3 regions of the Lelliottia jeotgali genome follow, and region 2 is predicted to be linked to each of the others. Evidence: predicted binding sites of a transcription regulator. Region 2 holds the regulator's gene; each other region holds the start of a gene.
The links. The regulator PurR, encoded in region 2, represses purine synthesis genes. The targets are predictions, from matches to a motif close to CANGCAAACGTTTGCNTG.

Region 1 (10,212 bases), 1.3 Mb from region 2:
GTATGGTGGCTCGCGATCAGATGGTCGGCCCGTGGCAGATCCCGGTGGCGAACTGTGCGGTCACCACCGCGAGCCTCGACAGCTACTACGGCGAAGCGATGGCGCTGGGTGAACGTACCCCGGTGGCACTGCTGGACTTTGCCGCCTCTGCCCGTCTGGCGGTTGGTGAAGCGCTGACTAACATCGCAGCGACGCAGATTGGCGATATCAAACGCATCAAACTCTCCGCCAACTGGATGGCCGCAGCCGGTCACCCTGGCGAAGACGCTGGCCTGTACGAAGCGGTAAAAGCGGTTGGCGAGGAACTGTGTCCGGCGCTGGGTCTGACCATTCCGGTCGGCAAAGACTCCATGTCGATGAAAACCCGCTGGCAGGAAGGCAACGAACAGCGCGAGATGACTTCTCCACTGTCGCTGGTTATCACCGCCTTTGCCCGCGTGGAAGATGTGCGTCACATCATCACCCCGCAGCTGGTCACGGAAGATAACGCCCTGCTGCTTATCGATCTCGGCAAAGGCCACAACGCCCTCGGCGCGACCGCGCTGGCGCAGGTTTATCGTCAACTGGGCGACAAACCGGCCGACGTGCGCGACGTCGCGCAGCTGAAAGGCTTCTACGACGCCATTCAGGCGCTGGTGGCTGAACGTAAACTGCTGGCCTATCACGACCGTTCAGACGGCGGCCTGCTGGTCACGCTGGCAGAGATGGCCTTTACCGGCCACTGCGGCGTGGAAGCGAACATCGCCACGCTGGGCGACGACCGTCTGGCCGCGCTGTTTAACGAAGAGCTGGGGGCGGTAATTCAGGTGCGTGCCGCGGATCGCGACGCGGTCGAAGTGTTGCTGGCGAAACACGGCCTGGCGGATTGCGTGCATTATCTCGGTAAAGCCGTCACCGGCGATCGTTTTGTTATCGAAGCAGACGGTCATGCGGTGTTCAGCGAAAGCCGTTCTACGCTTCGTATGTGGTGGGCAGAAACTACCTGGCAGATGCAGCGTCTACGCGATAACCCGGAGTGCGCCGACCAGGAGCACGAAGCGAAAGCGAATGACAACGATCCGGGCCTGAACGTGAAGCTCACCTTCGACATCAACGAAGATGTGGCAGCGCCATACATCGCGAAAGGTGCGCGTCCCAAAGTGGCGGTTCTGCGCGAGCAGGGCGTGAACTCCCACGTCGAAATGGCGGCGGCGTTCCACCGTGCGGGCTTCGACGCTATCGATGTTCACATGAGCGATCTGCTGGCAGGACGCACCGGCCTGGAAGATTTCCAGGCGCTGGTGGCCTGCGGCGGCTTCTCTTACGGCGACGTGCTGGGAGCGGGCGAGGGCTGGGCGAAGTCCATCCTGTTTAACAACCGCGTGCGCGACGAGTTCGAAACCTTCTTCCATCGTCCGCAGACGCTGGCGCTGGGCGTGTGTAACGGTTGCCAGATGATGTCGAATCTGCGCGAACTGATCCCAGGCAGCGACGCCTGGCCGCGCTTTGTGCGTAACCAGTCTGACCGCTTCGAAGCGCGTTTCAGCCTGGTAGAAGTGACGCAAAGCCCATCTCTGCTGTTGCAGGGAATGGTCGGCTCGCAGATGCCTATCGCTGTTTCTCACGGCGAAGGGCAGGTGGAAGTGCGTGATGCGGCACATCTCGCCACGCTCGAAAGCAAAGGGCTGGTGGCGCTGCGCTTCGTGGATCACTTCGGAAAGGTGACACAAACTTATCCGGCGAACCCGAACGGCTCGGCGAACGGCATCACCGCCGTAACCAGCGAAAGCGGTCGTGCCACTATCATGATGCCGCACCCGGAGCGCGTGTTCCGTACCGTGAGCAACTCCTGGCACCCGGAAAACTGGGGCGAGGACAGCCCGTGGATGCGTATTTTCCGCAATGCGCGTAAACAGTTAGGTTAATCAGCCAGTTGTTGCCGGGCGGCACTGCGTTTGCCCGGCCTACGATTAAATCCCCTGTAGGCCCGGTAAGCGTTAGCGCCACCGGGCTTTTTTATGTCTGTCGCAAAATCGCGACAAACGCATAACAATGATGTCTCCAAAAGGAGACATATAAGGCATTGATTTATAAAGGGTGTGAGATAGCGGTAAGAAGGTGTATCTAATTAGCGACACTTAGCCTGGAAACTGTTCATCGACGAAGTAACATGAAAACGTTATAAAACAGTTTACATTCAACGTGTTAATAAATTGTTTTGCATTCTGGCACGGCTGTTGCATAATATTAACCAGTGGCTCATTCACCCTCTTATGTCAGCCCCTTCGGGACGCGCTACATAAACTTCGAATGACGCACAACAAGGTGCCTGCCGTCCAACTACTGATTATAGCGATGCTTTATCAGACCCAGGGCGAAACGTCGAGTAAGGCACCGCCTCATTTCACAACAAAGCCGGGTTTTTACCCGGCTTTGTTGTATCTAAAGGGCTGACTCAGTTAGCATCACTCAACACCCACATTGAGAGAGTCATGCGTTGAAACGCTGGTCAATTTTCCCACGCTCCCTGCGACAGCTCGTTATGATGGCATTCTTGCTGATCCTGTTACCGCTGCTGGTTCTGGCCTGGCAGGCGTGGCAGAGCCTCAACGCGCTCAGCGCCCAGGCGGCACAGACGAACCGCACCACGCTGGTCGATGCCCGCCGCAGCGAGGCAATGACCAACGCCGCGCTGGAGATGGAGCGCAGCTATCGTCAGTACTGCGTGCTCGACGACCGCACGCTGGCGAAGGTCTATCAGAATCAGCGCAAACGCTACAGTGAAATGCTGGACGCCCACGCGGGCGTGCTTCCCGATGACAAACTCTATCAGGCGCTGCGCCAGGATCTGAACGACCTGGGGCAGCTGCAGTGCAAAAATAGCGGCCCGGATGAGGTCGCCACCGCTAAGCTCGAAGCCTTTGCCAGCGCCAATACCGAAATGGTGCAATCCACGCGCGCAGTGATTTCATCCCGCGGGCTGCAACTCCAGCAGGAGATCGCCGAGCGCGGCCAGTTCTTTGGCTGGCAGGCGCTAGTGCTGTTTCTGGTCAGCCTTGGACTGGTGCTGCTTTTCACCCGCATGATCATCGGCCCGGTGAAGGGTATTGAGCGAATGATCAATCGTCTGGGGGAGGGCAAATCTCTCGGTAACTCCGTGGTGTTCAAAGGCCCGCGCGAGCTGCGCTCTGTCGGGCAACGCATCATCTGGCTCTCCGAGCGTTTGCAGTGGCTTGAATCTCAGCGCCACCAGTTTTTACGTCACATTTCCCATGAGCTGAAAACGCCGCTAGCCAGTATGCGCGAAGGCACCGAGCTGCTGGCCGATGAAGTGGCGGGGCCGTTAACCACCGAGCAAAAAGAGATCGTCGAGATTCTGGATGACAGCAGCCGCAACCTGCAAAAGCTGATTGAACAACTGCTGGATTACAACCGCAAACTGGCTGACGGTGCCGTTGAGCTGGAAAAAGTGGAGATAGAACCGCTGGTCGATATGGTGCTCTCCGCCCACAGCCTGCCTGCGCGAGCTAAAATGATGCATACCGAACTGGAACTCACTGAGCCAGTCTGCTTTGCAGAACCTATGCTATTAATGAGTGTGCTGGATAATCTTTATTCCAATGCGGTGCACTATGGTACTGAATCCGGTAACATTTATATTCGCAGTTTTACCCACAATTCACGGGTCTGTATCGACGTCGCCAACACCGGTAGTCCGATTCCGGTTGACGAGCAGAAGATGATTTTTGAGCCCTTTTTCCAGGGAAGTCATCAGCGAAAAGGTGCGGTAAAAGGGAGTGGTTTGGGCTTAAGCATTGCCCGCGATTGCATACGGCGGATGCACGGGGAGCTCTATATCTCCGATGACGACCGAGCCGACGTCTGTTTTCGTATTGAGCTACCCCTTGAGCCGGAAAAATCAATGAAATGAAGCTAAGTCTGGTGAGTATGTCACACGTCTTTTTCCGCGCATTAAGCGCGACGTTTTCCAGCAAAATCTTACGTTTAGGTCTGCCATGTCTGCTGCTGGCGGGCTGCGCTTCGCATGCGCCAAAAAGTGCCATCAGCGACAAACAAGACGATAAATATCCTGAACATCAACTGGCTGATTTCTTATCGACCGACTGCAATAATATCTGGCAGCTAAGCGGTCATGATGTCGAATCGAACCCGCTGTTCTGGTTGCGCGGTATGGATTGCGCCGATCGTCTCTCTCCGGCGGCGGCCCGCGCTCAGGCACATTTATGGGCCGACGATACCTGGCAGGACACCTTCAAGCGCGGAATTTTACTGGCCAATGCCAAAATCAATCCGCTGGAGCGCCGCACCAATACCACGCGAATGGATGCGCTCAGCCCGCAAATCCCCGCGCAAATTCGCCCGCTGTATCAGCTGTGGCGCGACGGACAAGTTCTGCAACTGCAGCTCGCTGAAGAGCGCTCGCGCTACAGCAAGCTGCAACAGTCTGCGGACGGCGAGCTGGATACCCTGCGCCAGCAGCAGCAATATCTACGTTCCCAGCTTGATACCACCACCCGCAAGCTTGAAAACCTGACGGATATCGAACGCCAGCTCTCCACGCGCAAGCCAACCAGCAGCTATTTACCTGATAGCTCGAAGGGCAATGCGCAGCCTGCTAAAACGCCAGAGCAGGAGAGCGAAACGTCGAAACAAGAGGATGTGAAGCCATGACAATCCGCAAACCTGCCCATCTCCTGCTGGTCGACGACGACCCCGGCCTGTTAAAGCTGTTGGGAATGCGTCTGGTCAGCGAAGGTTACAGCGTGGTTACCGCCGAAAGTGGCGCGGAAGGGCTGAAAGCACTGGGACGCGAGAAAGTCGATCTGGTGATAAGCGACCTGCGCATGGATGAAATGGACGGGATGCAGCTGTTTGTCGAAATCCAGAAGCTGCAGCCCGGAATGCCGGTGATTATCCTGACCGCCCACGGCTCAATCCCGGATGCGGTTGCGGCCACTCAGCAGGGCGTATTCAGCTTCTTGACCAAACCGGTGGACAAAGACGCACTGTACAAAGCCATCGATGATGCGCTGGAACACTCCGCTCCGTCGGTGGATGAGAAGTGGCGTGAATCGATTGTTACCCGCAGCCCGATAATGCTGCGTCTGCTTGAGCAGGCGCGAATGGTCGCCCAGTCAGACGTCAGCCTGCTGATTAACGGCCAGAGCGGCACCGGGAAAGAGATTCTGGCGCAGGCAATCCACAATGCCAGCCCGCGCAGTAAAAATGCGTTTATTGCTATCAACTGCGGGGCGTTGCCGGAACAATTGCTGGAGTCAGAGCTATTTGGTCATGCGCGCGGAGCCTTTACCGGCGCGGTCAGCAGCCGGGAAGGGCTGTTCCAGGCGGCAGAAGGCGGCACGCTGTTCCTCGATGAGATTGGCGACATGCCCGTGCCGTTGCAGGTCAAACTGCTGCGCGTGTTGCAGGAGCGTAAAGTGCGCCCGCTCGGCAGCAACCGGGATATCGACATCAACGTGCGCATCATTTCCGCAACGCACCGCGATCTGCCGAAAGCGATGGAGCGCAAAGAGTTCCGCGAAGATCTCTACTACCGCCTGAACGTGGTGAACCTGAAAATCCCGGCACTCGCCGAGCGTTCAGAAGATATTCCGCTGCTGGCGAACCATCTTTTGCGCCAGTCGGCGGATCGCCACAAACCCTTCGTACGCGCGTTCTCCACCGATGCGATGAAGCGCCTGATGACCGCCAGTTGGCCGGGCAACGTGCGCCAACTGGTGAACGTGATCGAGCAGTGCGTGGCGCTCACCTCTTCGCCGGTGATCAGCGATGCGCTGGTGGATCAGGCGCTGGAGGGCGAAAACACGGCGCTGCCGACCTTCGTCGAAGCGCGTAACCAGTTCGAGCTCAACTATCTGCGCAAGCTGCTGCAAATAACCAAAGGCAACGTCACCCACGCCGCGCGCATGGCCGGGCGTAACCGCACCGAGTTCTACAAACTGCTGTCGCGACACGAGCTGGAAGCGAACGATTTTAAAGAGTAGTACCGCAAAATTTGACTGACTATGATACTGTGAGCAATCGATTACGAGGCTACAGACAGGCGAGCGTTTAAGGACCCACCATGAAAAAGATTGATGCGATTATTAAACCTTTCAAACTGGATGATGTGCGTGAAGCGCTGGCGGAAGTCGGTATCACCGGGATGACCGTCACGGAAGTGAAAGGCTTTGGTCGCCAGAAAGGTCATACCGAGTTGTACCGTGGCGCAGAGTACATGGTGGATTTCCTGCCGAAAGTGAAAATCGAAATTGTGGTGACTGACGATATCGTCGATACCTGCGTGGATACCATTATCCGCACGGCCCAGACCGGTAAAATTGGTGACGGCAAGATCTTCGTCTTTGACGTGGCGCGCGTCATCCGTATTCGTACGGGTGAAGAAGACGACGCGGCGATTTAAGCGGATAGATTTTTTTCCCTCTCCCCGTGGGAGAGGGTTAGGGTGAGGGCACCAGACCGCACCTGACTCGTAGGCCGGGTAAGGCGAAGCCGCCACCCGGCTTTTTTGGGCTTACAGCACCTTGTGCGGACCAAAGCATTCGTAATGAATCTGCTCTGCGTTCACACCCAGCTCAACCAGTTGCTTCGCCGCAAACTGCATAAACCCGACCGGACCGCAAAGATAAAACTGCATCGCCGGATCGCTGAACAACCCTTCCTGAGTGCGTAAATCCATCAGCCCTGCGCTATCAAACCGGTCTCCGCTTTCCGGTTGATTAAACCAGACATGCGAAGCAAAGTGCGGCAGCGTGGCACCCAGGGTCTTCACTTCATCAGCAAAAGCATGCACCTGGCCGTTTTCTGCCGCGTGGAACCAGTTGACCTGCGCGCTGTGGTTAGCCGCTGCGAGGGTATCCAGCATAGCCAGCATCGGCGTTTGACCAACACCCGCGGAAATCAGCGTCACCGGAGTGTTCGCCTCTACCGCCATAAAGAAATCACCCGCAGGTGCAGCCAGATGAACCACATCCCCGACGACAGCATGATTATGCAGCCAGCTCGAAACCTGACCGCCGTCTTCACGTTTCACCGCAATACGATAGCCTTTGCCATTCGCTTTACGGGTGAGTGAATATTGACGAATTTCCTGATGCGGGAACCCTTCTGGCTTTAGCCACACGCCGAGATACTGGCCTGGCTGATAATCCGCGACCGGCTGTCCGTCGACCGGCTCAAATTCAAAGCTAGTAATAAGCGCACTGCGCGGAGTTTTTTCGACGATACGGAATGCGCGCGTACCTTCCCAGCCTCCGTTTTTCGTGGCGTGTTCGCTGTAAATCTGCGCTTCACGATTGATGAACACACCCGCCAGCACGCCGTAGGCTTTGCCCCAGGCGTCAAGCACCTCCTGGCCTGGGCTGAACATCTCGTCCAGCGTCGCCAGCAGGTGCCCGCCGACGATGTCATATTGCTCCGGTTTAATCTGGAAGCTGGTGTGCTTCTGGGCGATTTTCTCGACGGCAGGCAGTAGCGCGGCCAGGTTTTCAATATTGCTGGCATACGCGGCGATGGCGTTAAACAGGGCTTCGCGCTGATCGCCGTTGCGCTGGTTGCTCATATTGAAAATCTCTTTGAGCTCCGGGTTGTGCGCGAACATGCGATCGTAAAAATGGGCGGTGAGTTTAGGTCCAGTTTCGACCAGCAGGGGAATGGTAGCTTTCACTGTAGCGATGGTTTGAGCGTCTAACATAGCAACTTCCTTGGACAGTTATTTTAATGATGTATTTTAAATGCATCTTATAAAAAATAACCCTGTGTTGTAAATGGTTCTTTGCAACATGAAATAGTTGCATCACAAACCTGAAAAGAAATCCATTGAAAACCGCGAGGTCTTTATTCCTCAAACCCTTGCGTGGCGTGGAGGTAAACGTTTGCGTAAAATCGTTTGTCAAGACCTGTTATCGCAACACTATTCGGTTATACTGTTGCCCGTCGTCTATCAGGACAGCCTTTTCTAGGCCAAATTTTATTGTTAGCTGAGTCAGGAGATGCGGATGTTAAAGCGTGAAATGAACATTGCCGATTATGATGCCGAACTGTGGCAGGCTATGGAGCAGGAAAAAGTACGTCAGGAAGAGCACATCGAACTGATCGCCTCCGAGAACTACACCAGCCCGCGCGTCATGCAGGCGCAGGGTTCTCAGCTGACCAACAAATATGCAGAAGGTTACCCGGGCAAGCGCTACTACGGCGGTTGCGAGTACGTTGATATCGTTGAACAACTGGCGATTGACCGTGCAAAAGAGCTGTTCGGCGCAGACTACGCGAACGTTCAGCCGCACTCTGGTTCTCAGGCTAACTTCGCGGTTTACACCGCGCTGCTGCAGCCGGGCGATACCGTTCTCGGTATGAACCTGGCGCAGGGCGGTCACCTGACTCACGGTTCCCCGGTTAACTTCTCCGGTAAACTGTACAACATCATCCCTTACGGTATTGATGAGTCCGGTAAAATTGACTATGAAGACATGGCGAAGCAGGCACAGACCCACAAACCGAAGATGATCATCGGTGGTTTCTCTGCTTACTCCGGCGTGGTTGACTGGGCAAAAATGCGTGAAATCGCAGACAGCATCGGCGCATACCTGTTCGTGGATATGGCACACGTTGCCGGTCTGATCGCGGCAGGCGTTTACCCGAACCCGGTTCCACACGCGCACGTCGTGACCACCACCACCCACAAAACCCTGGCGGGTCCGCGCGGCGGCCTGATCCTGGCGAAAGGCGGTGACGAAGATCTGTATAAGAAACTGAACTCTGCTGTGTTCCCAAGCGCACAGGGCGGCCCGCTGATGCACGTCATCGCGGCTAAAGCTGTCGCACTGAAAGAAGCGATGGAGCCAGAGTTCAAAGTTTACCAGCAGCAGGTTGCCAAAAACGCCAAAGCGATGGTGGAAGTGTTCCTGAACCGCGGCTACAAAGTGGTTTCTGGCGGCACTGAGAACCACCTGTTCCTGCTGGATCTGGTGGACAAAAACCTGACCGGTAAAGAAGCAGATGCTGCGCTTGGCCGTGCCAACATCACCGTGAACAAAAACAGCGTACCTAACGATCCGAAGAGCCCGTTTGTGACGTCCGGTATCCGTATCGGTTCTCCGGCTGTGACTCGCCGCGGTTTCAAAGAAGCCGAAGTGAAAGAGCTGGCTGGCTGGATGTGTGATGTTCTCGACAACATCAACGACGAAGCGGTTATCGAACGTATCAAAGGCAAAGTGCTGGATATCTGCGCACGTTTCCCTGTGTACGCGTAAGATCTCGCTTCAGTTTAAAAGGCCGCGTAAGCGGCCTTTTTTATTGTCTGGGAATAATGTCGGCCCGATAAGCGAGGATGTTACCGACGGTCGATCGATATCGCCCCCGGCCCGGTCACGGCCAGTAACAGAAACGCCCCGGCAATACTCACATTCTTGTAGAAGTTAATCATGTTCGGCATCACCGCATCGCCACTCATATCCCAGTAGTGGTGGCCAATCACCGCCGTCCCCAGGGTATAGAAGACAAATAACACTGCCAGTGGTCGGGTATAGAAACCGAGCACAATCAAAATCGCGGCGGGCACTTCCATGATCACCGCAATAATCGCCGCCAGCATTGGCATCGGTGCGCCGAGCGACGTCATATACTGCACTGTTCCATCAAACCCGGTTATTTTTGGAAGTCCAAAAATAATAAACAACACAACAACCGCGATACGTGCAATCAGCAGAACCAGCGAGCGGGACTGACCGAAATCGAAATAGCGTAGAGTGTTCATGGCAGGCTCGTTATTGGGTGGGGTTTACGTTAAAGCTAATACACAACCCGGAACTCCGCCATAAGACCAAATAATCAGCTGCTTAACCCTTAGCGCGTGTCATCCATCACCCTCTCACACTTCGCCTCGCTTTCCGCACCGTTCCCGCTTTTAGCGGCTTGAATACAGGCCTGATAGTCGGTGGGGGAAACGGTTTCCTGAGTTTGCGAAGAGGGCGATGTCTGACAGCCCGCCAGCAGTAAAAGCCCAAAAACTATCCCTATTATTTTCATCTCTGATCTCCTGTGGTTTATGAGCGATTAAAAAATCGTAAATGGCGCAATCACATTGAATTTAATGTCGATTTCGTCCTGGAACATGTTGTTGTAGCCGCCGCTGTAGTTGGGGTTACTGCCGTGGTTGTCGTAGTTGATGTAGTGCAGATTAAACAGCGTGCC
Region 2 (10,212 bases):
GAACTCGATGAAATCCCTGGCATCGTGAATGATTTCCGCCAGGCCGTCGCCAATGCCCGTGAAGCCGGTTTCGACCTGGTTGAACTGCACTCTGCGCATGGCTACCTGCTGCACCAGTTCCTGTCTCCCTCTTCTAACCAACGTACCGATCAGTACGGCGGCAGCGTAGAAAACCGCGCCCGTCTGGTGCTGGAAGTGGTCGATGCGGTGTGCCAGGAGTGGAGCCCGGATCGTATCGGTATTCGCGTTTCTCCGATCGGTTCCTTCCAGAACGTCGACAACGGCCCGAACGAAGAAGCTGACGCGCTGTATCTGATTGAAGAGCTGGCGAAACGCGGCATTGCGTATCTGCACATGTCCGAGCCAGACTGGGCAGGCGGTGCGCCGTATTCTGATGCCTTCCGTGAGAAAGTGCGTGCGCGCTTCCAGGGAGTGATTATCGGTGCCGGTGCCTATACGCCAGAGAAAGCAGAAGACTTGATCGGCAAAGGTCTGATCGACGCCGTAGCCTTTGGCCGTGATTACATTGCCAACCCGGACCTGGTCGCACGCCTGCAGCGCAAAGCGGCGCTAAACCCACAGCGTCCAGAGACCTTCTATGGCGGCGGCGCTGAAGGTTACACCGACTACCCTTCTCTGTAATTCCTCGGTTGTCCATTGATAGCGGCGATGATTCGCCGCTATACTAAAACATCGTTTCTGTTCAAAAAGATAAGCCATTGAGTTGGTTAAGAGGAAAATATGCGCCTACTTCACACCATGCTGCGCGTTGGCAACCTGCAACGTTCTATCGATTTCTACACTAACGTACTGGGTATGCAATTGCTGCGCACCAGCGAAAACCCGGAATATAAATATTCTCTGGCGTTCGTGGGCTATGGCCCGGAAAGTGACGAAGCGGTAATTGAGCTGACCTACAACTGGGATGTCGATAGCTATGAGCTGGGCACCGCTTACGGCCACATCGCGCTGGAAGTGGATAACGCGGCCGAAGCCTGCGAGCGCATTCGCAGCAACGGCGGTAACGTGACGCGCGAAGCGGGTCCGGTCAAAGGCGGCACCACTGTGATTGCCTTCGTTGAAGATCCTGACGGTTATAAAATCGAACTGATCGAAGCCAAAGACGCCGGTCGCGGTCTGGGCAATTGATCCCTTCGGGCGCGTTCTGCGCCCGTTGTTTTGCTGCATCCCCTCGCAAATTTTGCCATAATACGCACTGCTTTTTTTCCCTTGTAAGAGACCCTGATGTCCGATAACGCTCAACTTACCGGTCTGTGTGACCGTTTTCGTGGTTTTTATCCTGTTGTTATTGATGTAGAAACAGCTGGATTTAACGCTAAGACCGATGCGCTGCTTGAGATTGCTGCCATCACACTGAAAATGGATGAACAGGGCTGGCTGATACCGGACACCACGCTGCATTTCCACGTTGAACCGTTTGAAGGCGCGAACCTACAGCCAGAAGCGCTGGCCTTTAACGGCATTGACCCCACGAACCCACTGCGCGGTGCGGTGAGTGAATATGACGCCCTGCACGCCATTTTCAAAATGGTCCGTAAAGGCATGAAAGACAGCAACTGCAATCGCGCGATCATGGTGGCGCATAACGCCACCTTCGATCACAGCTTTATGATGGCCGCCGCCGAGCGCGCCTCGCTTAAGCGTAACCCATTCCATCCTTTCGTGACCTTCGATACTGCCGCACTGAGCGGGCTGGCGCTGGGCCAAACGGTGTTATCAAAAGCCTGTATCACCGCCGGTATTGATTTCGACGGCACCCAGGCGCATTCGGCGCTGTACGATACGGAACGCACCTCAGAATTGTTCTGTGAGATTGTGAATCGCTGGAAGCGTCTGGGCGGCTGGCCGCTGCCGATGGGCGAAAGCGAGGAATAAAAAAAGCGACCGTAATGGTCGCTTTTTTTTGCCTGATGCAAAACTTACTCTGCGTCTGGCTCTTCAGTTTTATACTTCGCAGCGGTCTCTTTGATCAACTGCTGCAGTTCGCCACGCTGATACATTTCAATCAGAATGTCACAACCGCCGACCAGCTCACCGTCCACCCACAGCTGCGGGAAGGTCGGCCAGTTAGCGTATTTCGGCAGCTCAGCGCGAATATCCGGGTTCTGCAGGATATCAACGTAAGCAAAGCGCTCGCCACAGGCAGAAAGAGCCTGAACGGCTTGCGCAGAGAAACCGCAGTTTGGCAGCTTCGGTGAACCTTTCATGTACAGGAGAATTGGGTTTTCAGCGATCTGGCGCTGGATTTTTTCAATAGTAGTGCTCATGTCTTGCTTCCTTTAACTTCTGTTACGGCAATCGTCTGACATTGTAGCGGGTCAGAGAGACATCGGAAAATAACATTTTCGTCACCTGTATATATCTTAACGGTTATCCGTTGAAGTTGCATTTCTAAGATAGCTTATCCCTGCGTAAGCTGTGGTTTTGCTTAAGGGACGAGCAATAGTGCAACAGATTGACGTTTTTTTTTGCACTTGCTAACGAAACAGAATTTTAGATTGAAAAATGCTATTAACATCTCGCAGTTTTATGCATTAGAATCGACGGGCTTTGTAAATCATACGTGGGTATTATTGATGACCCGCATCTAATTCAGGGGAATGCTCAGTGGCGCGGATAAAAAAAGTCTCGATCACGCTCTGTGCTTTACTATTTACATCTCTCGCTTTCATGCCAGCGGCTAATGCCTCTGAGCAGGCGCGGCATTCTGCCGTGCAAAAATCTCATCTGGCGAAAACCACAGAACGTAAGAAAAAAACGACCAGCACCAGTAAAAGCGAAAAGAAAAAAACCACCACAGCTCACAAGCAGAAGACCACCTCCGGCAAAGCCCTCACCAGTAAAACCCGCAGCAAACCGACCCGCACCACCGCAAAAATCGCTCCGGAAAAATGCACCGTTCGTAAAGGGCATAAAACTAACTGCGTAAAAGTGGGTAAAACGGCAAAACTCTCTGAGGTGCATAAAGTTCGCGTGCAGAAAGCGCAAAAAACCGCGATGAACAAGCTGATGGGACAAATAGGCAAACCTTATCACTGGGGTGGCACTTCACCGCGTACCGGCTTCGATTGCAGTGGTCTGGTTTACTACGCGTATAAAGATCTGGTGAAATTCCGTATTCCGCGTACCGCAAACGAGATGTATCACCTGCGCGATGCGGCGTCCGTCGATCGCGGTGAACTCGAAAGCGGCGATCTGGTGTTCTTCCGCACTCAGGGTCGTGGCACCGCTGACCACGTAGGCGTTTACGTGGGCAACGGAAAATTCATTCAGTCTCCGCGTAGCGGTCAGGATATTCAAATCACTTCCCTCAGCGAAGATTATTGGGTTCGCCACTACGTCGGCGCACGCCGCGTGATGACGCCAAAAACGATCCGCTAATCCCTGCCCTGCTGCTCCGCCAGCAGGGTAAGTTCCTCTTTTGCCTCCCCTTTCAATTTGCTACTCTATCCCTGCACTCAATAGGGTTATTGATGCGCAAACTATAATAAGGAGAGAAGCAATGTCGTTCGAATTACCTGCATTACCGTATGCAAAAGACGCCCTGGCTCCGCACATTTCGGCGGAAACCCTGGAATACCACTACGGCAAACACCATCAGACCTATGTCACAAACCTGAACAACCTGGTGAAAGGCACCGCGTTTGAAGGCAAAACACTGGAAGAGATCGTGCGTAGCTCTGAAGGCGGCGTATTCAATAACGCCGCTCAGGTGTGGAACCACACGTTTTACTGGCACTGCCTGGCGCCAAACGCGGGCGGTGAACCGACCGGTGAACTGGCTGCGGCGATTAATGCGGCCTTCGGCAGCTTTGCTGATTTTAAAGCGAAGTTTACTGACGCAGCCATTAAGAACTTCGGTTCTGGCTGGACGTGGCTGGTAAAAGAGGCGGATGGCAAACTGGCTATCGTTTCCACCTCTAACGCAGGCACCCCACTGACCACCAGCGCCAAACCGCTGATGACCGTCGATGTGTGGGAGCACGCTTACTATATCGATTACCGTAACGCTCGCCCGAACTACCTTGAGCACTTCTGGGCACTGGTTAACTGGGAATTTGTGGCGAAAAACTTCGCTGCATAACTGAGACGCAGAAGGGGCAGCCCTTCTGCGTTTTTTGATTACTCGGTGACGCTAACGGGTTCCGGCTGTTTGCGCCCCGACGTCAGGACCAGCAACAGACCCAGTGCGGCGATAATTGCCCCCATTACCGGAACAAAGCTGTACCCCAGCCCGCCCGAAATCACCGCCCCACCCGCAGCCGCACCAAGTGCATTGCCGAGGTTAAAGGCACCGATATTCACGGAAGACGACAGACCGGGAGCTTCGTGCGCCACCCGCATCACGCGCATCTGCAACGGTGGAACCACCGCGAAGGTCGCAGCCCCCCACACCACCATCGCAATGGCCGCACCAAACTCATTGCGCGCCAGCCACGGAATGGCGAGCATAATCACGATCAGCAGAGTCAGAAATCCTTTCAGCGTGCCGGTCACAGAACGATCCGCCAGCTTGCCACCAAGATAGTTACCCAGCGAGAAACCGACACCAATCAGGACCAGCATCCCCGTAACGAACAGCGGTGTCGCATGGGTAATGTCATGCAGCACCGGAGAGATATAGGTGTAGAGCGTGAACATCGCGCCTGCACCGAGCACCGTCGTTAACAGAGCAGACAGCACCTGTGGACGCACCAGCACCGACAGCTCTTTGCGCACATCCGGGCGCTCGCCTGCCTCGCCTTTCGGCAGAGAGAATAACAGTGCGACCATCGCCACCACGCCAAGTCCGGCCGTTGCGAGGAAAGACATGCGCCAGCCAATCACTTCACCGAGCCATGTCGCCGCCGGAACGCCGCCAATGTTGGCGATGGTCAGGCCCATAAACATGGTCGCCACCGCGCTAGCCTGCTTGTGTTTTGGCACTACGCTCGCGGCTACCACCGACCCTAAACCAAAGAACGCGCCGTGGTTCAGGCTGGTCAGAATGCGCGACAGCAGTAGCGTAGTGTAATCCGGCGCAATCGCCGACAGCACGTTGCCGAGGGTAAAAATCGCCATCAGGAAGATCAGCGCATTGCGGCGGGCGCGATGTGAGAGCAGCAAGGTCATGAGCGGCGCACCGACCATCACCCCTATCGCATAAGCGCTGATGAGCATACCCGCTGCCGGAATAGAGACGTCCACGCCTTTGGCGATCACCGGCAGGAGTCCCATCGGGGAAAACTCGGTAGTGCCGATGCCAAAAGCGCCAATCGCCAGGGCCAGCAAGGGAAAGTTGATTTTCATTGTTAACTCCGCAAACCGTGTCATCGCGCGACACGGGACTAAGATGTCAAAAGCATGACATCAATCACAAAAAATGAGAAGTTAACAAATTAGCAAAAGATTTTTGCGGGATGAGTAACAATCGGGAGAAGAGACGAGGGAGAGAACTCTCCCCCGTTTAAATCAGTGCAGGGCTGCGGTAAGACCTGCTGCAACAATCAAAGCCAGCACAATAACGGTAGTGGTCAGCGAAAACTTAAGATCGGCACTCATCAATTTTTCTCCTTTTAATCACCCCACGAAAAGTGAGCTTGCTCATTTTTACACAGTTTACCCCAAAAATCTTCCTGGATTTAGACTGATAACCGTTTTTGCGCTTCCCCTTTTCATCAAGATAAGACAAAATTCCACGCTAAATTTATAAGCGTACCGGCCACTGACCCCCTCCTGACGTTTTGAGTCGTTTTCCCGGCGTATCGCAATTCACATTGCGAGATAAGGGTGAGAGAAGGCAAACGTTTACCTTTAAGTATTTCAGGAGTTTAAGATATGGTCTGGAGTGACATGTAATGGCAACAATTAAAGATGTGGCGAAACGCGCAAACGTTTCCACTACAACCGTATCACATGTAATTAACAAAACACGTTTTGTTGCGGAAGAGACGCGCAACGCCGTGTGGGCAGCTATCAAAGAACTGCACTACTCCCCAAGTGCCGTAGCGCGCAGCCTGAAAGTGAATCACACTAAATCGATCGGACTGCTGGCGACCAGCAGCGAAGCCGCCTATTTTGCGGAAATCATCGAAGCGGTTGAGAAAAACTGTTTCCAGAAGGGCTACACCCTGATCCTGGGTAACGCCTGGAACAGCCAGGAAAAACAGCGTGCTTACCTGTCGATGATGGCGCAAAAGCGCGTCGATGGCCTGCTGGTAATGTGTTCTGAATATCCGGAATCCGTGCTGTCGATGCTCGAAGAGTATCGTCACATCCCTATGGTGGTCATGGACTGGGGCGATACCCGCGCCGATTTCACCGATTCAGTGAACGACAACGCCTTTGAAGGTGGCTATATGGCGGGCCGTTACCTGATTGAACGCGGTCACCGCGAAATCGGCGTGATCCCAGGCCCACTGGAGCGTAATACTGGTGCTGGTCGTCTGGCTGGCTTTATGAAAGCGATGGAAGAAGCGCTGATCACGGTGCCAGAAAACTGGATCGTGCAGGGCGACTTCGAACCGGAATCCGGCTATCGCGCGATGCAGCAGATTGTCTCCCAGTCACATCGCCCAACCGCGGTCTTTATCGGTGGCGATATTATGGCGATGGGCGCACTTTGCGCAGCAGATGAGCTTGGTTTACGCGTGCCGCAGGATATTTCGGTAATCGGATACGATAACGTGCGCAACGCCCGTTACTTCACTCCGGCGCTGACGACGATTCACCAGCCGAAAGACTCGCTGGGTGAAACCGCCTTTAACATGCTGATGGACCGCATCGTCAGCAAACGTGAAGAGTCACAGTCGATTGAAGTCCACCCGCGCCTGATTGAACGCCGCTCCGTCGCTGACGGTCCGTTCCGCGACTATCGTCGTTAATCGCCTCTGAGGGGCCGGTTATTCCGGCTCCTTCAACCACTCTCTGTTCAGCGTTTCGCTATCTCCCAGATAGGCCAGCAGCCATTCCAGCGCCGGTGACATATCGTTTTGCTGCCAGGTCAGGCAACACGCTGCATCCGGGAACGGGTTTTCCAGGGTTAACGCCACCCATTCGCCGCGATCTATACGCGGACGTGCGAAATGCACCGGCACCATCCCGACGCACAAGCCAGCCGACAGGCAGGTCGCCGAGGTTTCCCAGTCAGGGGCCACCACGCGCCGTTGGTTATCCAGCAGCCAGGTGATGCGTTTCGGCAGCGATCGCGACGTATCTTCCAGCACCAGCGACGGCCAGTTGCGCAACGTGTCATCGCTCAGCGGCCCTTCTATCGCGGCGAGAGGATGATCGCGGGCGACGACGCAGGTCCAGCTCAACGCCCCCATATCCCGAAACGCATAGCGTCCACCCACCGGGATCGCCTGCGTTGCGCCGATGGCCATCTCTACCCTGCCGTCCGACAGCGCATCCCACACGCCGTTGAACACCTCCTGCGACACGCGCAGCTCAACGTCTGAAAAGTGGCGATAGAAATCGACCACCATCTGGCGCGTGCGTTCGGGTTTGACGATGTTATCCACCGCAATGGCGAGATGACCGCGCCAGCCGTTGGCAATCTGCTGACATTGTTCGCGGGTGATCATCATTTTTTTGATAACAGATCGCCCTTCCTTCAAAAACCACACGCCCGCAGGCGTCAACACGACATCGCGATGGCGGCGTTCAAACAGCGGAACCGCCAGCCACTCTTCAAGCTGGCGCACAGTGTAACTCACCGCAGACGGAACGCGGTGCAGTTCCTGGGCCGCGCCGCTAAAGCTGCCGTTACGCGCGACCGCATCCACCACTTCTAACGAATATTCAGACCACATTTTTTGCCTGCAAATTTTTTGAATGCAACCACCAAATATTAGCGTTTCACAAGGAACTTTGCACTCCCTACACTTTGCGCCAATGAATACCTGCCTCTTTAGGACATAAAAACAATGCAACCCAACAAAGGATTTCTGATCTGGCTCGGCGGTTTAAGCGTGCTGGGCTTTTTGGCCACCGATATGTATCTGCCTGCGTTCGCCGCGATGCAGGAAGATTTACAGACGCCTGCCGCCGCGATCAGCGCCAGCCTGAGCCTGTTCCTCGCCGGTTTTGCCTTAGCGCAGCTGCTGTGGGGACCGCTTTCCGACCGCTATGGCCGCAAGCCCATTTTACTTTTAGGTCTGGCGATCTTTGCCGTCGCCTGTCTGGGGATGCTGTGGGTGCGCGATGCCACCTGGCTGCTGGTGCTACGTTTTGTGCAGGCATTCGGGGTGTGTGCGGCCGCCGTAACCTGGCAGGCGCTGGTCACCGACTACTATCCCGCCTCACGCGTGAACCGCATTTTTGCCACCATTATGCCGCTGGTCGGTCTTTCACCGGCGCTGGCGCCCCTGCTCGGCAGTTGGATCCTGGTGCACTTTGACTGGCAGGCGATTTTCGCCACGCTGTTCATCATCACACTGGTGCTGATGTTACCGGCGTTTACGCTCAAACCTGCACCAGCAAAACCCGCTGAGAACAACGATGACCGCGTGACCTTCCTGTCACTGCTGCGCTCACGCGCCTATCGTGGCAACGTACTGGTTTACGCCGCTTGTTCCGCCAGCTTCTTCGCGTGGCTGACCGGTTCGCCGTTTATTCTGCATGACATGGGCTACAGTCCGGCGGTGATCGGCCTGAGCTATGTTCCGCAGACCATCGCGTTCCTGGTCGGCGGTTACGGCTGCCGCGCGGCGCTGCAAAAATGGCAGGGACAGCAGATGCTGCCGTGGCTGTTGGTACTCTTCGCAATCAGCGTCATTGCGACCTGGGCCGTTGGCTTTATCCCGCACGTTGGGCTGACTGAAATTCTGATCCCCTTCTGCGTGATGGCGGTGGCGAACGGTGCAATCTACCCTATCGTGGTAGCTCAGGCGCTGCGTCCGTTCCCTCATGCGACAGGTCGCGCCGCTGCGCTGCAAAATACCCTGCAACTGGGGCTGTGTTTCCTGGCAAGTTTGATTGTTTCAGCGCTTATCGCCACGCCGCTGATGACAACGACCAGCGTGATGCTCGCCACCGTACTGCTCGCCGCGCTGGGTTATCGCATGCAGTCTTCGGCACAGGACTCGTCTGACGTCACTTCGCAGACAGAATCCTCTCGGGCATAATCGCGCCAGCAATTATGTGACATTTCAGTGATTAGGCTGCTAATAACTTTCTGTTGAATCACCGATTTTTGCGGCCTATACTAAATTTGCTTCACACAAATACGATAAATATTATGTGTTAACGGGAGCCGGAGTGCTCCCGTTTTACCATGGAAGGCCTTTCGGTAAGGGTTATCTCCCTTCCTCTGTTCTACGTCGGATATTAGCCTCACGGAAAAACCGTGGGATTTCTCACAAACCATAAAAAACGGCTACGCTGTTTGAAGGTTCTGATCACAGCAGGTGATGGAGAAGCTATGAGTTCATCGTGTATAGAAGAAGTCAATGTCCGGGACAATGACTGGTTTCGGATCGTCAATGAATTACTGGGTCGGGCGGGCGTCGCGATTAACGGGTCTGCCCCCTCCGATATTCAGGTAAAACACCCCGATTTTTTCAAACGCGTTCTGCAGGAAGGTTCGCTCGGTCTGGGCGAGAGCTACATGGACGGCTGGTGGGATTGCGAACGGCTGGATATGTTTTTCCATAACGTTCTGCGCGCTGGGCTGGAAAACCAGCTCCCTCACCGCCTGAAAGATACCCTGCGTATCGCCTCTGCGCGATTGCTCAATCTGCAAAGTAAAAAGCGGGCATGGATTGTCGGCAAAGAACATTACGATCTGGGTAACGATCTTTTCAGCCGCATGCTTGATCCCTTCATGCAATATTCCTGTGCCTACTGGAAAGACGCTACCACTCTCGAAGATGCACAGCAGGCTAAACTGCGTTTAATCTGCGAAAAGCTGCAGCTTCAGCCCGGCATGAGGGTCCTGGATATCGGCTGCGGCTGGGGTGGACTGGCGTATTATATGGCCAAAAATTATGGCGTCAGCGTCGTCGGCGTGACCATTTCCGCCGAGCAACAAAAAATGGCGCAAGAGCGCTGCGCCGGGCTGGATGTGACCATTCTGCTGCAAGATTATCGTGACCTCGATGACCAGTTTGACCGTATTGTCTCGGTGGGGATGTTTGAGCACGTAGGGCCGAAGAACTACAGTACCTATTTCACGGTTGCCGACCGCAACCTGAAACCCGAGGGGATTTT
Region 3 (10,212 bases), on a different contig from region 2:
CAGGGTTTTATCGGTGGAGTCAATCTGGCCGGTAAACGCAACTGAAGCGCTTGCAGCAACGGCTGGATCGCAGTCATTCAGTTCAATGTTGAACGGAATATTCGACGTGGTGTCGCCCACTTTGGTGAATTTAGCCGTACGATATTGTCCCAGATTAACAATCTGATCCGCAGATTCAGTATTTACCGCACAAGCGGCATTCACTAATTCACCTTTAAAGTGAACGGTGCCACCATTAACGGATACCGGAGTAGCAGGATCTTCTGCATGAGCTGCACCGGCAACCAATACCAGAGAAGCAATAACGGAAGAAGCAATATTGCGAAGTTTCATATCTGTTCCTTTGAATATAAAAAGCCCTTCCCGCGTTTATTCGGGAATAGAAAACACAATCAATTGCACAATTGAATGTTTATTTTGGAGGAGACAAAGTAGCCCACACGCAAATAATAAAACAGGTCAAAACGCTGCGATTAATCCAGGCTGCATCCTAATTTCAGTTAGGAAAAGACCACCTAAAGAGCAAGGTTTAGCGCCTGATTGTGGAAATCTCTCAATGGGTGACTGACAGCGGGCCTCGCTTCTGACAAAATATAGGCAATCCCCCTTTCAAACGTTACAGACGGAATCCTCTCTCTGATGGCAGCAAAGATTATTGACGGTAAAACGATTGCGCAGCAGGTGCGCTCTGAGGTCGCGGAAAAAGTGAAGGCGCGTACAGCGGCCGGACTTCGCGCTCCAGGGTTAGCCGTTGTGCTGGTTGGCAGCAACCCGGCATCGCAAATTTATGTCGGCAGTAAACGCAAAGCATGTGAAGAGGTGGGCTTCGTCTCCCGTTCCTACGATCTGCCAGAAACCACCAGCGAAGCAGAACTGCTTGAGCTGATTGACACCCTGAATGCCGACGACGCGATCGACGGCATTCTGGTGCAGTTGCCACTGCCTGCGGGCATCGACAACGTGAAGGTGCTGGAGCGTATTGCGCCGGATAAAGACGTCGACGGATTCCATCCGTATAACGTCGGACGCCTGTGCCAGCGTGCACCGCGTCTGCGTCCGTGCACGCCGCGCGGTATTGTGACGCTGCTTGAGCGCTACAACATCGATACCTACGGTTTGAACGCCGTGGTGATTGGCGCGTCCAACATCGTCGGTCGCCCGATGAGCATGGAGCTGCTGCTGGCAGGTTGCACCACCACCGTGACGCACCGTTTTACCAAAAACCTGCGTCAGCACGTCGAGAATGCCGATCTGCTGATCGTCGCGGTCGGTAAGCCGGGCTTTATTCCTGGCGAATGGATTAAAGAAGGCGCGATTGTTGTGGACGTGGGCATTAATCGTCTGGAAAACGGCAAAGTGGTGGGTGACGTGGTTTACGAAGACGCTGCTGCACGTGCGTCTTACATCACACCGGTACCGGGTGGCGTGGGTCCAATGACCGTGGCAACCCTGATTCAGAATACATTGCAGGCATGCGTTGAATATCACGACGTAAAGGAAGCGTAAAAGATGGCAACATTTTCATTAGGTAAACACCCGCACGTAGAACTGTGCGATCTGCTCAAACTGGAAGGCTGGAGCGAAAGCGGCGCCCAGGCGAAGATTTTCATCGCTGACGGCCTGGTCACCGTTGACGGCGTGGTAGAAACCCGCAAGCGCTGCAAGATTGTCGCCGGTCAGACGGTGAATTTCCAGAACCAGAGCATTACGGTTATCGCCTGAGTCCCCTGATGCCCGGCGGTGCTTCACTTGCCGGGCCTACGATTTGTAGAGTGTTTTTGTAGGCCGGGTAAGGCGCAGCCGCCACCCGGCATCATCCCGCAGTACGCTGATGCCCTCACCCCAACCCTCTCCCACGGTAGAGGGCGAAAACACTAGAAACGGCAACTTTGTTGCCGTTTTGCATTGACCTCTATAACGGTTAATTCTCGATCAACTTCAAAGAATCACTATTTCGTCTGTTGAAATGTGAAATTTAAGTTGCGCGAATTTCAGGCTTCTCGCACGATAAGTAGAACGTTCTACTAAAACGTTCTACTTACAATAACAGCGCCTCTCAAAGCGCTTCTCGGGGGAAATCAGCATGAGTCTGATATCAGGGTTTGTTAAATCGTTGTCAAAGCTTTCCATGATTGGTCGCGCATTAATGCTGCCAATTTCACTGCTTCCTGCTGCCGGTCTGCTGTTGGCCTTCGGCGATAAATTCCACATGCCGCTGATGATGAACGCGGGCGGGGTTATTTTTGATAACCTGCCGATGCTGTTCGCCATCGGTTCTGCCGTCGGTCTGGCGTCAGAATCCGGGATCGCCGCCCTGTCGGCAGCCGTTTCGGTATTTGTCACCAATATCACCATCGGAACCGTTCTGAGCATCACGCCAGAAATGGCTTCCCAGGGCGGAAAATACGCTATGGTGGTCGGCATTCCGACGCTGCAAATGGGCGTTTTCGGCGGCTTGATCTGCGGTATTCTCGCGGCATGGTGTTATAACCGCTTCCATACCATGCAGCTACCGGAATTCCTCGGCTTCTTCTCCGGCAAGCGTTTCGTGGCTATCGCTACTGCATTCCTGTCGTTCGTTCTCGGCCTGCTGTTGCCCTACGTCTGGCAGCATATTCAGGCGGGGATCGACGCTCTGTCGGTTATCGTCAACGGGGATAATCAGGCGGCATCGACCTTTATCTTTGGCCTGGTAGAGCGCGCATTAATTCCGCTCGGCCTGCATCACATCTGGTATCCATCGTTCTGGTACTCGTTTGGCGATTACACCACTCAGGCAGGCCAGGTTATTCACGGCGACCAGACAATCTGGTTCAAAATGCTGGAAGAAGGCACCAAATCCTTCAGCAGCGACACCTACCAGAACGCCGGTAAATTCATGCAGGGCGAGTTCCCGCTGATGCTGTTCGCACTGCCTGCGGCCTGTCTGGCGATGTACCACGAAGCCCACACCAAGAACAAAAAAATCGCCTTCGGTATCCTGTTCTCGGCGGCACTGACCTGCTTCCTGACGGGCATCACCGAGCCGGTAGAGTTCACCTTTATTTTCGTCGCGCCGATTCTGTACGTCTTTAACGCCATTATGGCGGGTCTGGCCTACATGACGATGTATCTGCTGCACGCACACATCGCCAAATCGTTCTCTGCGGGCCTGATTGACTACATTTCGTTTGGCATCCTGCCGTCGTTTAACGGCTATCAGACCAACTTCCTCAACGCCGTGATCATCGGTATTCCGATGGCGCTGATTTACTACTTCACCTTCCGTTTCGTGATTCGTCGTTTCGATGTCAAAACGCCGGGCCGTACCGAAGTCACAGCCACCACAGACGACAAAACCGACACCGAAATCGCGACCGAAATCATCGGCCTGCTGGGTGGCGCGAAAAACATCGACTCCGTAGGTTCGTGTATCACCCGTCTGCGCCTGGAAGTGGCAAAAAGCGATGTAGTGGATAAAGACGGCCTCAACGGACTGGGCGCGCGTGGCGTCGTCTTCGTCGGGGATAACGGTATCCAGGTGATTTTCGGTGCCAGAGCACAGTTTATCGCCCAAACCATGTCCACCATGATCGGTAAATAATAAGATGCCTGACCGATACGTCTCCTGTACTCTGGGAGACGTATCTTATCTGGCTGATAATTTAGAAATTTCAGGGAGCGAGTTTGAAGAAAGTCAGCATTATTGATGTCGCCAAACACGCAGGCGTGTCGGTTTCAACCGTCTCGCTGGTGTTACGCCAGAAAGGGAAAATCTCAGAGGCAACGATTGAGAAAGTCCAGGCTGCCATCAATACGCTCGGCTACATCCATAACGTCGCTGCCGCAAACCTTCGCGCCAACACCTCCAATCTTATCGGCTTAATCCTGCGTGATTTCAGTGACAGTTTTTCCATCAAAGTGATGGCGAGTATTGTCCAGGAGCTGGAAAAACAAGGCTTTATGGTTTTTCTCGGGCAACCACTGAACGATCACGAGCATCTCGAACGCTGCCTGCTGTCGTTTAAACAGCAGGGCGTGGCGGGCGTGATTTATCTGGCGTCCGATACGCGCACATCCGCGCTGCCCGCGCAGATCCGCGAATGTCCACTTCCGCTGGTCGTGGTTTCCCAGTCCTTGCTGAATGAATCTTGCAATCTGGTGATGCGTGATAATCGTCAGGCAGCGAATCTCGCCACCCGTTATCTGATTGAACGCGGCCACCGTAATATCGCCTATATTGGCGGTCGGGAAGGCTGCTTGATCCGCGAACAGCGACTGCTCGGCTTTCGCAGCGCGATGACGCAATACGGTCTGGTGAATCGCGAAGAGTCCGCTCCGGTCTGTAGCGACGATACCCAGGCGGCAGGCTTTGTCACTCGTCAGTTGCTGGAAAAAAACAACACCATTACCGCCCTGCTGTGCCACTCACCTGATGCGATGATCGGCTCAATCTCCGGCATTCATCAGGTTGGGCGTACGGTCGGGAAAGATGTGTTTCTCACACAGCAGGTCGCCCTGGTTGGGTTCGAAGACATGCTGCACGTGAACCTCACCTCGCCGTCATTCACCTATGTTTCTTCCGCCAGTGAAGAGACGGGCCGTCAGGCTGCAGGGTTAATGATTCGCAAACTGAAAGAGCCAGAATTGCAAACCCAAAGAATTACCCTTTCCGGGCAGTTGATCGCGCGCGAGTCAGCGTAGAAGAGATCGATGAGTGCGGAGGGTTATAGCTGCCCGGCAGGCATTGCACCGCCGGGCATAACAGGCTTACTTACGACGCCAGATAGTCCCCTGAGCACCATCTTCCAGGATGATACCCATTTCGGTCAGACGCGCACGCGCGGCATCAGCTGCCGCCCAGTCTTTCGCCTGACGCGCTTCGAGACGCGCCTTGATCAACGCTTCAATCTCCGCCACTTCACCGTCATCTGCCTGCGCGCTGCTTTGCAGGAAGGTTTCAGGCTCTTGCTCCAGCAAGCCCAGCACCGCGGAGAGTTTACGCAGATGAGAAGCCAGGGCATTCGCCGCCGCCATGTCTTCGGTTTTCAGGCGGTTCACTTCACGCGCCATATCAAACAGCACCGAGTACGCTTCCGGCGTGTTGAAGTCATCGTTCATCACTTCGATAAAGCGCGCTTCAAACGCTTCGCCGCCCGCCGGTGCCACCGATTTGTCAGTCCCGCGCAGCGCGGTATACAGACGCTCCAGCGCAGAGCGTGCCTGTTTCAGGTTCTCTTCGCTGTAGTTCAACTGACTGCGGTAGTGGCCCGACATCAGGAAGTAACGCACGGTTTCGGCATCGTAATATTTCAGCACGTCGCGCACGGTGAAGAAGTTGCCCAGTGATTTGGACATCTTTTCGCGATCGACCATGACCATACCGGAGTGCATCCAGTAATTGACGTACTCGCCGCCGTGCGCACAGGTTGACTGCGCGATTTCGTTCTCGTGATGCGGGAACATCAGATCCGAACCGCCGCCGTGGATATCAAAATGCTTGCCCAGCTGTTTGCAGTTCATCGCTGAACATTCAATGTGCCAGCCCGGACGCCCTTCGCCCCACGGAGATGGCCAGCTTGGCTCGCCTTCTTTGGACATTTTCCACAGCACGAAGTCCATCGGATTGCGTTTTACGTCGACCACGTCAACGCGCGCACCGGCCTGCAGCTGGTCCAGATCCTGGCGAGAAAGCTGACCGTAGTTTGGATCCGTCGGCACCGAGAACATCACATCGCCGTTGTCCGCCACATAGGCGTGACCACGGGCGATCAGCTTTTCGGTGATGTCGATAATTTCGTGGATGTGATGCGTGGCGCGCGGCTCGCTGTCCGGGCGCAGAATATTCAGGGCATCAAAATCTTTGTGCATTTCGGCGATCATGCGATCCACCAGCGTCACAAAGCTTTCACCATTTTCATTCGCGCGTTTAATGATTTTGTCATCAATGTCGGTGATGTTACGCACGTACTTGAGCGTATAACCGAGGAATCGCAGGTAACGCGAGACCACGTCAAAGGAGACAAACGTACGCCCGTGACCGATATGACAGAGATCGTAAACAGTAATACCACACACGTACATGCCGACTTCCCCGGCATGGATAGGTTTAAATTCCTCTTTTTGGCGCGTCAGAGTATTAAAGATTTTTAACATCGAAGATTCCGTGTAGACGTGTGTGGACAATAAAGACGGTATAATACCCATAATTCAGACCGGAATCAGCACACAATGCAAGATGATCCCGTCTGGCGGTTATGCTATAACACCCGTCTATCTGTGACCCTCACTTGGGTCGACGCCCCACAATACCGGAACAGGATGCAAAAATGGTTACTTTCCACACTAATCATGGCGATATCGTTATTAAAACCTTTGATGATAAAGCGCCTGAAACAGTCAAAAACTTCCTGGACTACTGCCGCGAAGGTTTCTACAACAACACCATTTTCCACCGCGTGATCAATGGTTTTATGATTCAGGGCGGCGGTTTTGAACCTGGCATGAACCAGAAAGAGACCAAAGAAGCGATCAAAAATGAAGCCAACAACGGTCTGAAAAACACCCGTGGTACGCTGGCGATGGCGCGTACTCAGGCTCCACACTCTGCGACTGCCCAGTTCTTCATCAACGTGGCTGACAACGACTTCCTGAACTTCTCCGGCGAAAGCATGCAAGGCTGGGGCTACTGCGTATTCGCAGAAGTGGTTGAAGGTATGGACGTGGTTGAGAAAATTAAAGGCGTTTCTACTGGCCGCAGCGGTATGCACCAGGACGTTCCAAAAGAAGACGTGATCATTACCAGCGTGACCGTTAGCGAGTAATTGGTGGCGACACTCTTTATTGCAGATCTTCATCTGCAAACAGAAGAACCGGCGATAACCGCCGGTTTTCTGCGTTTTTTAGCAGGCGTAGCTCGAACCGCCGACGCGCTCTATATTCTGGGCGACCTCTTCGAAGCCTGGATTGGCGACGACGATCCCAACCCTCTGCATCGCGAAATGGCCGCCGCCATTAAAGCGCTGGTCGACTCCGGTGTCCCCTGCTTCTTCATTCACGGCAACCGCGATTTTCTGATTGGCAAACGCTTTGCCCGCGAAAGCGGAATGACATTGCTGCCGGAAGAAAAAGTGCTCAACCTTTACGGTCGCAAGGTACTGATCATGCACGGCGACACGCTCTGCACCGACGACACTGGCTACCTGGCGTTTCGCGCCAAAGTCCACACGCCGTGGATACAAACGCTGTTTCTCGCCCTGCCGCTGTTCATCCGCAATCGCATCGCCGCCAAAATGCGTGCAGGCAGTAAAGCCGCCAACAGCAGCAAATCGATGACCATCATGGATGTCAATCCGCAGGCGGTTATCGAGGTGATGGAAAAACACCGCGTGCAGTGGCTGATCCACGGCCATACCCATCGCCCGGACGTTCACTCCCTGACGGCCAACGGCGAGCCCGCACACCGCGTGGTGCTGGGTGCCTGGCACACGGAAGGCTCGATGGTGAAAGTCACGCCAGACGGCGTAGAACTGATTCAGTTTCCGTTTTAATTCCCTCTCCTTTTCACCAAACGCATCGCCACGCAATCGTTTTCCTTGGCACAATTTAATGCTATTCTCTGTGCCCTCAAAGCAGTGTGTTCCGCACCACAGGAGTTTTAAGACGCATGTCTTCTCGCAATAATCCGGCGCGTGTCGCCATCGTGATGGGGTCCAAAAGCGACTGGGCTACCATGCAGTTTGCCGCCGAAATCTTCGAAATCCTGAATGTTCCCCACCACATTGAAGTGGTCTCCGCGCACCGTACCCCCGATAAACTGTTCAGCTTCGCCGAAGGCGCGGAAGAGAACGGCTATCAGGTGATCATTGCCGGTGCGGGTGGTGCAGCACATTTGCCAGGCATGATTGCCGCCAAAACGCTGGTGCCGGTGCTCGGTGTGCCGGTGCAGAGCGCAGCCTTGAGCGGTGTTGATAGCCTCTACTCTATCGTGCAGATGCCGCGCGGGATTCCGGTCGGTACGCTGGCGATTGGCAAAGCGGGTGCGGCGAACGCTGCGCTGCTGGCCGCACAGATTTTGGCGACACACGATAAAGAATTGCATCAGCGTCTGGTGGAGTGGCGCAAAGCGCAGACCGACGAGGTGCTAGAGAATCCCGACCCGCGAGGTGATGCATGAAGCAAGTCTGCGTCCTCGGAAACGGTCAGTTAGGCCGAATGCTGCGCCAGGCGGGTGAACCGCTGGGCATCACCGTCTGGCCCGTCGGGTTGGACGCAGAGCCTGAAGCCGTGCCGTTTCAGCAAAGCGTCATCACTGCCGAAATCGAACGCTGGCCAGAAACGGCATTAACCCGCGAGCTGGCGCGTCACAACGCCTTCGTCAATCGCGACGTGTTCCCGATTATTGCCGATCGCCTGACGCAAAAGCAGCTTTTCGACAAGCTAGGTCTCGCCACCGCGCCGTGGCAGCTGCTGGCGGATAAAAGCGAGTGGCCTGCGGTGTTTGAAACCCTCGGCGAGCTGGCGATCGTGAAGCGCCGCACGGGTGGCTATGACGGTCGCGGTCAGTGGCGTTTACGCGAGAACGAAATCGCCGAGTTGCCGGACGACTGCTACGGCGAATGTATCGTCGAGCAAGGCATCAATTTTAGCGGCGAAGTGTCGCTGGTTGGCGCGCGCGCGTATGACGGCAGCACGGTGTTTTATCCGCTGACCCACAATCTTCATCAGGATGGCATTCTGCGCACCAGCGTGGTGTTCCCGCAGGCGAACGCCGCGCAGCAGGCGCAGGCCGAGGATATGCTCTCGGCGATCATGCATGAGCTGGGTTACGTGGGTGTCATGGCTATGGAGTGCTTTATCACGCCAGCCGGTCTGCTGATCAACGAGCTGGCCCCGCGCGTGCATAATAGCGGTCACTGGACGCAAAACGGCGCGTCCATCAGCCAGTTTGAGCTGCACCTGCGTGCCATTACCGATCTGCCGCTGCCGCAGCCGGTGGTCAACAGCCCGTCGGTGATGATCAATCTCATCGGTACCGATTTAAACTATGACTGGCTGAAACTGCCGCTGGTGCATCTGCACTGGTACGACAAAGCGGTGCGTGAAGGACGCAAAGTCGGCCATCTCAATCTGAATGATGATGATACCGGCCGCCTGAGCGCCACACTCGAAGCGATCATTCCGCTGCTGCCGCCAGAGTACGCGAGCGGTATCGCATGGGCGCAGAGTAAACTCAAATAAGTGCTAAATGCCGGGGAGTTGATCTTCCCCTTCCCCGGCTTCTCCCGACGCGCGTAAAATCCCACACCATTGCTGTTTTGCACTTTTCAGGATTTTACATGAACGATGGAACGGACTATCGCGCCATTCTCACCACCGCTACACCCTTAATCGACGTTCGCGCGCCGGTCGAATTTGCCCAGGGCGCAATGCCAGCGGCACGCAATTTGCCGCTGATGAATGACGACGAGCGCGCCGCCGTGGGCACCTGCTACAAACGACAAGGGCCTGACGCCGCTCTGGCCCTGGGCCATCGTCTGGTTAACGGCGATGTGCGGGAACAGCGCATCAACGCCTGGCGCGAAGCTTGTCTGCAAAATCCCAACGGTTATCTTTGCTGCGCGCGCGGCGGGCAGCGCTCGCATATCTCCCAGGCCTGGTTAAAAGAAGCCGGGATCGATTACCCGCTGATCGCAGGCGGCTATAAAGCTCTGCGTCAGACGGCGATCCAAGCCACCGTTGAACAGGTACAAAAACCAATGGTGTTGATTGGCGGCTGTACCGGCAGCGGGAAAACGATACTGGTCAGAGAGCACGTGCAGGGCATCGATCTCGAAGGGCTGGCGCATCATCGCGGCTCGTCCTTTGGCCGCACTTTACAGGCTCAACTGTCGCAGGCCAGTTTTGAAAATCATCTGGCCGTGGAACTGCTGAAAAAGGATGCTCCGCGCTGGGTGCTGGAGGACGAGGGCCGGATGATTGGTTCTAACCATCTACCGGAATGCCTGCGCGAGCGCATGATCCAGGCCTCGATCGTAGTGGTCGATGACCCGTTTGAGATTCGCCTTGAACGCCTGCGCGAGGAGTATTTCGCACACATGTGGCAGGAATTTTCTGCCGCATACGGGGAAGAGGCAGGCTGGAAGGAGTACGCGCAGTATCTGCATCACGGCCTGTTTGCTATCCGCCGTCGGCTGGGATTGCAGCGCTTTGCAGAATTCACCGCGTTACTGG

Region 1: the regulator PurR is predicted to act here: its motif matches at 7,885-7,902, upstream of glyA (serine hydroxymethyltransferase).
Region 3: the regulator PurR is predicted to act here: its motif matches at 7,559-7,576, upstream of purE (5-(carboxyamino)imidazole ribonucleotide mutase).

The regions. Positions count from the first base shown of each region.
Region 1 is NZ_JAENMQ010000001.1:1,336,300-1,346,511, reverse strand. Features, by position in the region: gene purL (phosphoribosylformylglycinamidine synthase) at 1-1,904, shown strand, start outside; gene qseE (two component system sensor histidine kinase QseE/GlrK) at 2,477-3,910, shown strand; gene qseG (two-component system QseEF-associated lipoprotein QseG) at 3,907-4,671, shown strand; gene glrR (two-component system response regulator GlrR) at 4,668-6,005, shown strand; gene glnB (nitrogen regulatory protein P-II) at 6,086-6,424, shown strand; gene hmpA (NO-inducible flavohemoprotein) at 6,536-7,714, opposite strand; gene glyA (serine hydroxymethyltransferase) at 8,019-9,272, shown strand; gene JBO43_RS06265 (DoxX family protein) at 9,353-9,775, opposite strand; gene chiQ (ChiQ/YbfN family lipoprotein) at 9,865-10,047, opposite strand; gene JBO43_RS06255 (OprD family outer membrane porin) at 10,075-10,212, opposite strand, start outside.
Region 2 is NZ_JAENMQ010000001.1:26,430-36,641, reverse strand. Features, by position in the region: gene nemA (alkene reductase) at 1-642, shown strand, start outside; gene gloA (lactoylglutathione lyase) at 742-1,149, shown strand; gene rnt (ribonuclease T) at 1,246-1,896, shown strand; gene grxD (monothiol glutaredoxin 4) at 1,941-2,288, opposite strand; gene JBO43_RS00175 (C40 family peptidase) at 2,629-3,402, shown strand; gene sodB (superoxide dismutase [Fe]) at 3,524-4,105, shown strand; gene JBO43_RS00165 (MFS transporter) at 4,144-5,310, opposite strand; gene cydH (cytochrome bd-I oxidase subunit CydH) at 5,473-5,562, opposite strand; gene purR (HTH-type transcriptional repressor PurR) at 5,859-6,884, shown strand; gene punR (DNA-binding transcriptional activator PunR) at 6,903-7,814, opposite strand; gene punC (purine nucleoside transporter PunC) at 7,929-9,128, shown strand; gene cfa (cyclopropane fatty acyl phospholipid synthase) at 9,425-10,212, shown strand, end outside.
Region 3 is NZ_JAENMQ010000004.1:200,286-210,497, forward strand. Features, by position in the region: gene fimA (type 1 fimbrial major subunit FimA) at 1-333, opposite strand, end outside; gene folD (bifunctional methylenetetrahydrofolate dehydrogenase/methenyltetrahydrofolate cyclohydrolase FolD) at 640-1,506, shown strand; gene ybcJ (ribosome-associated protein YbcJ) at 1,510-1,722, shown strand; gene JBO43_RS11730 (PTS transporter subunit EIIC) at 2,084-3,583, shown strand; gene malI (Mal regulon transcriptional regulator MalI) at 3,667-4,683, shown strand; gene cysS (cysteine--tRNA ligase) at 4,750-6,135, opposite strand; gene ppiB (peptidylprolyl isomerase B) at 6,309-6,803, shown strand; gene lpxH (UDP-2,3-diacylglucosamine diphosphatase) at 6,807-7,529, shown strand; gene purE (5-(carboxyamino)imidazole ribonucleotide mutase) at 7,646-8,155, shown strand; gene purK (5-(carboxyamino)imidazole ribonucleotide synthase) at 8,152-9,219, shown strand; gene mnmH (tRNA 2-selenouridine(34) synthase MnmH) at 9,318-10,212, shown strand, end outside.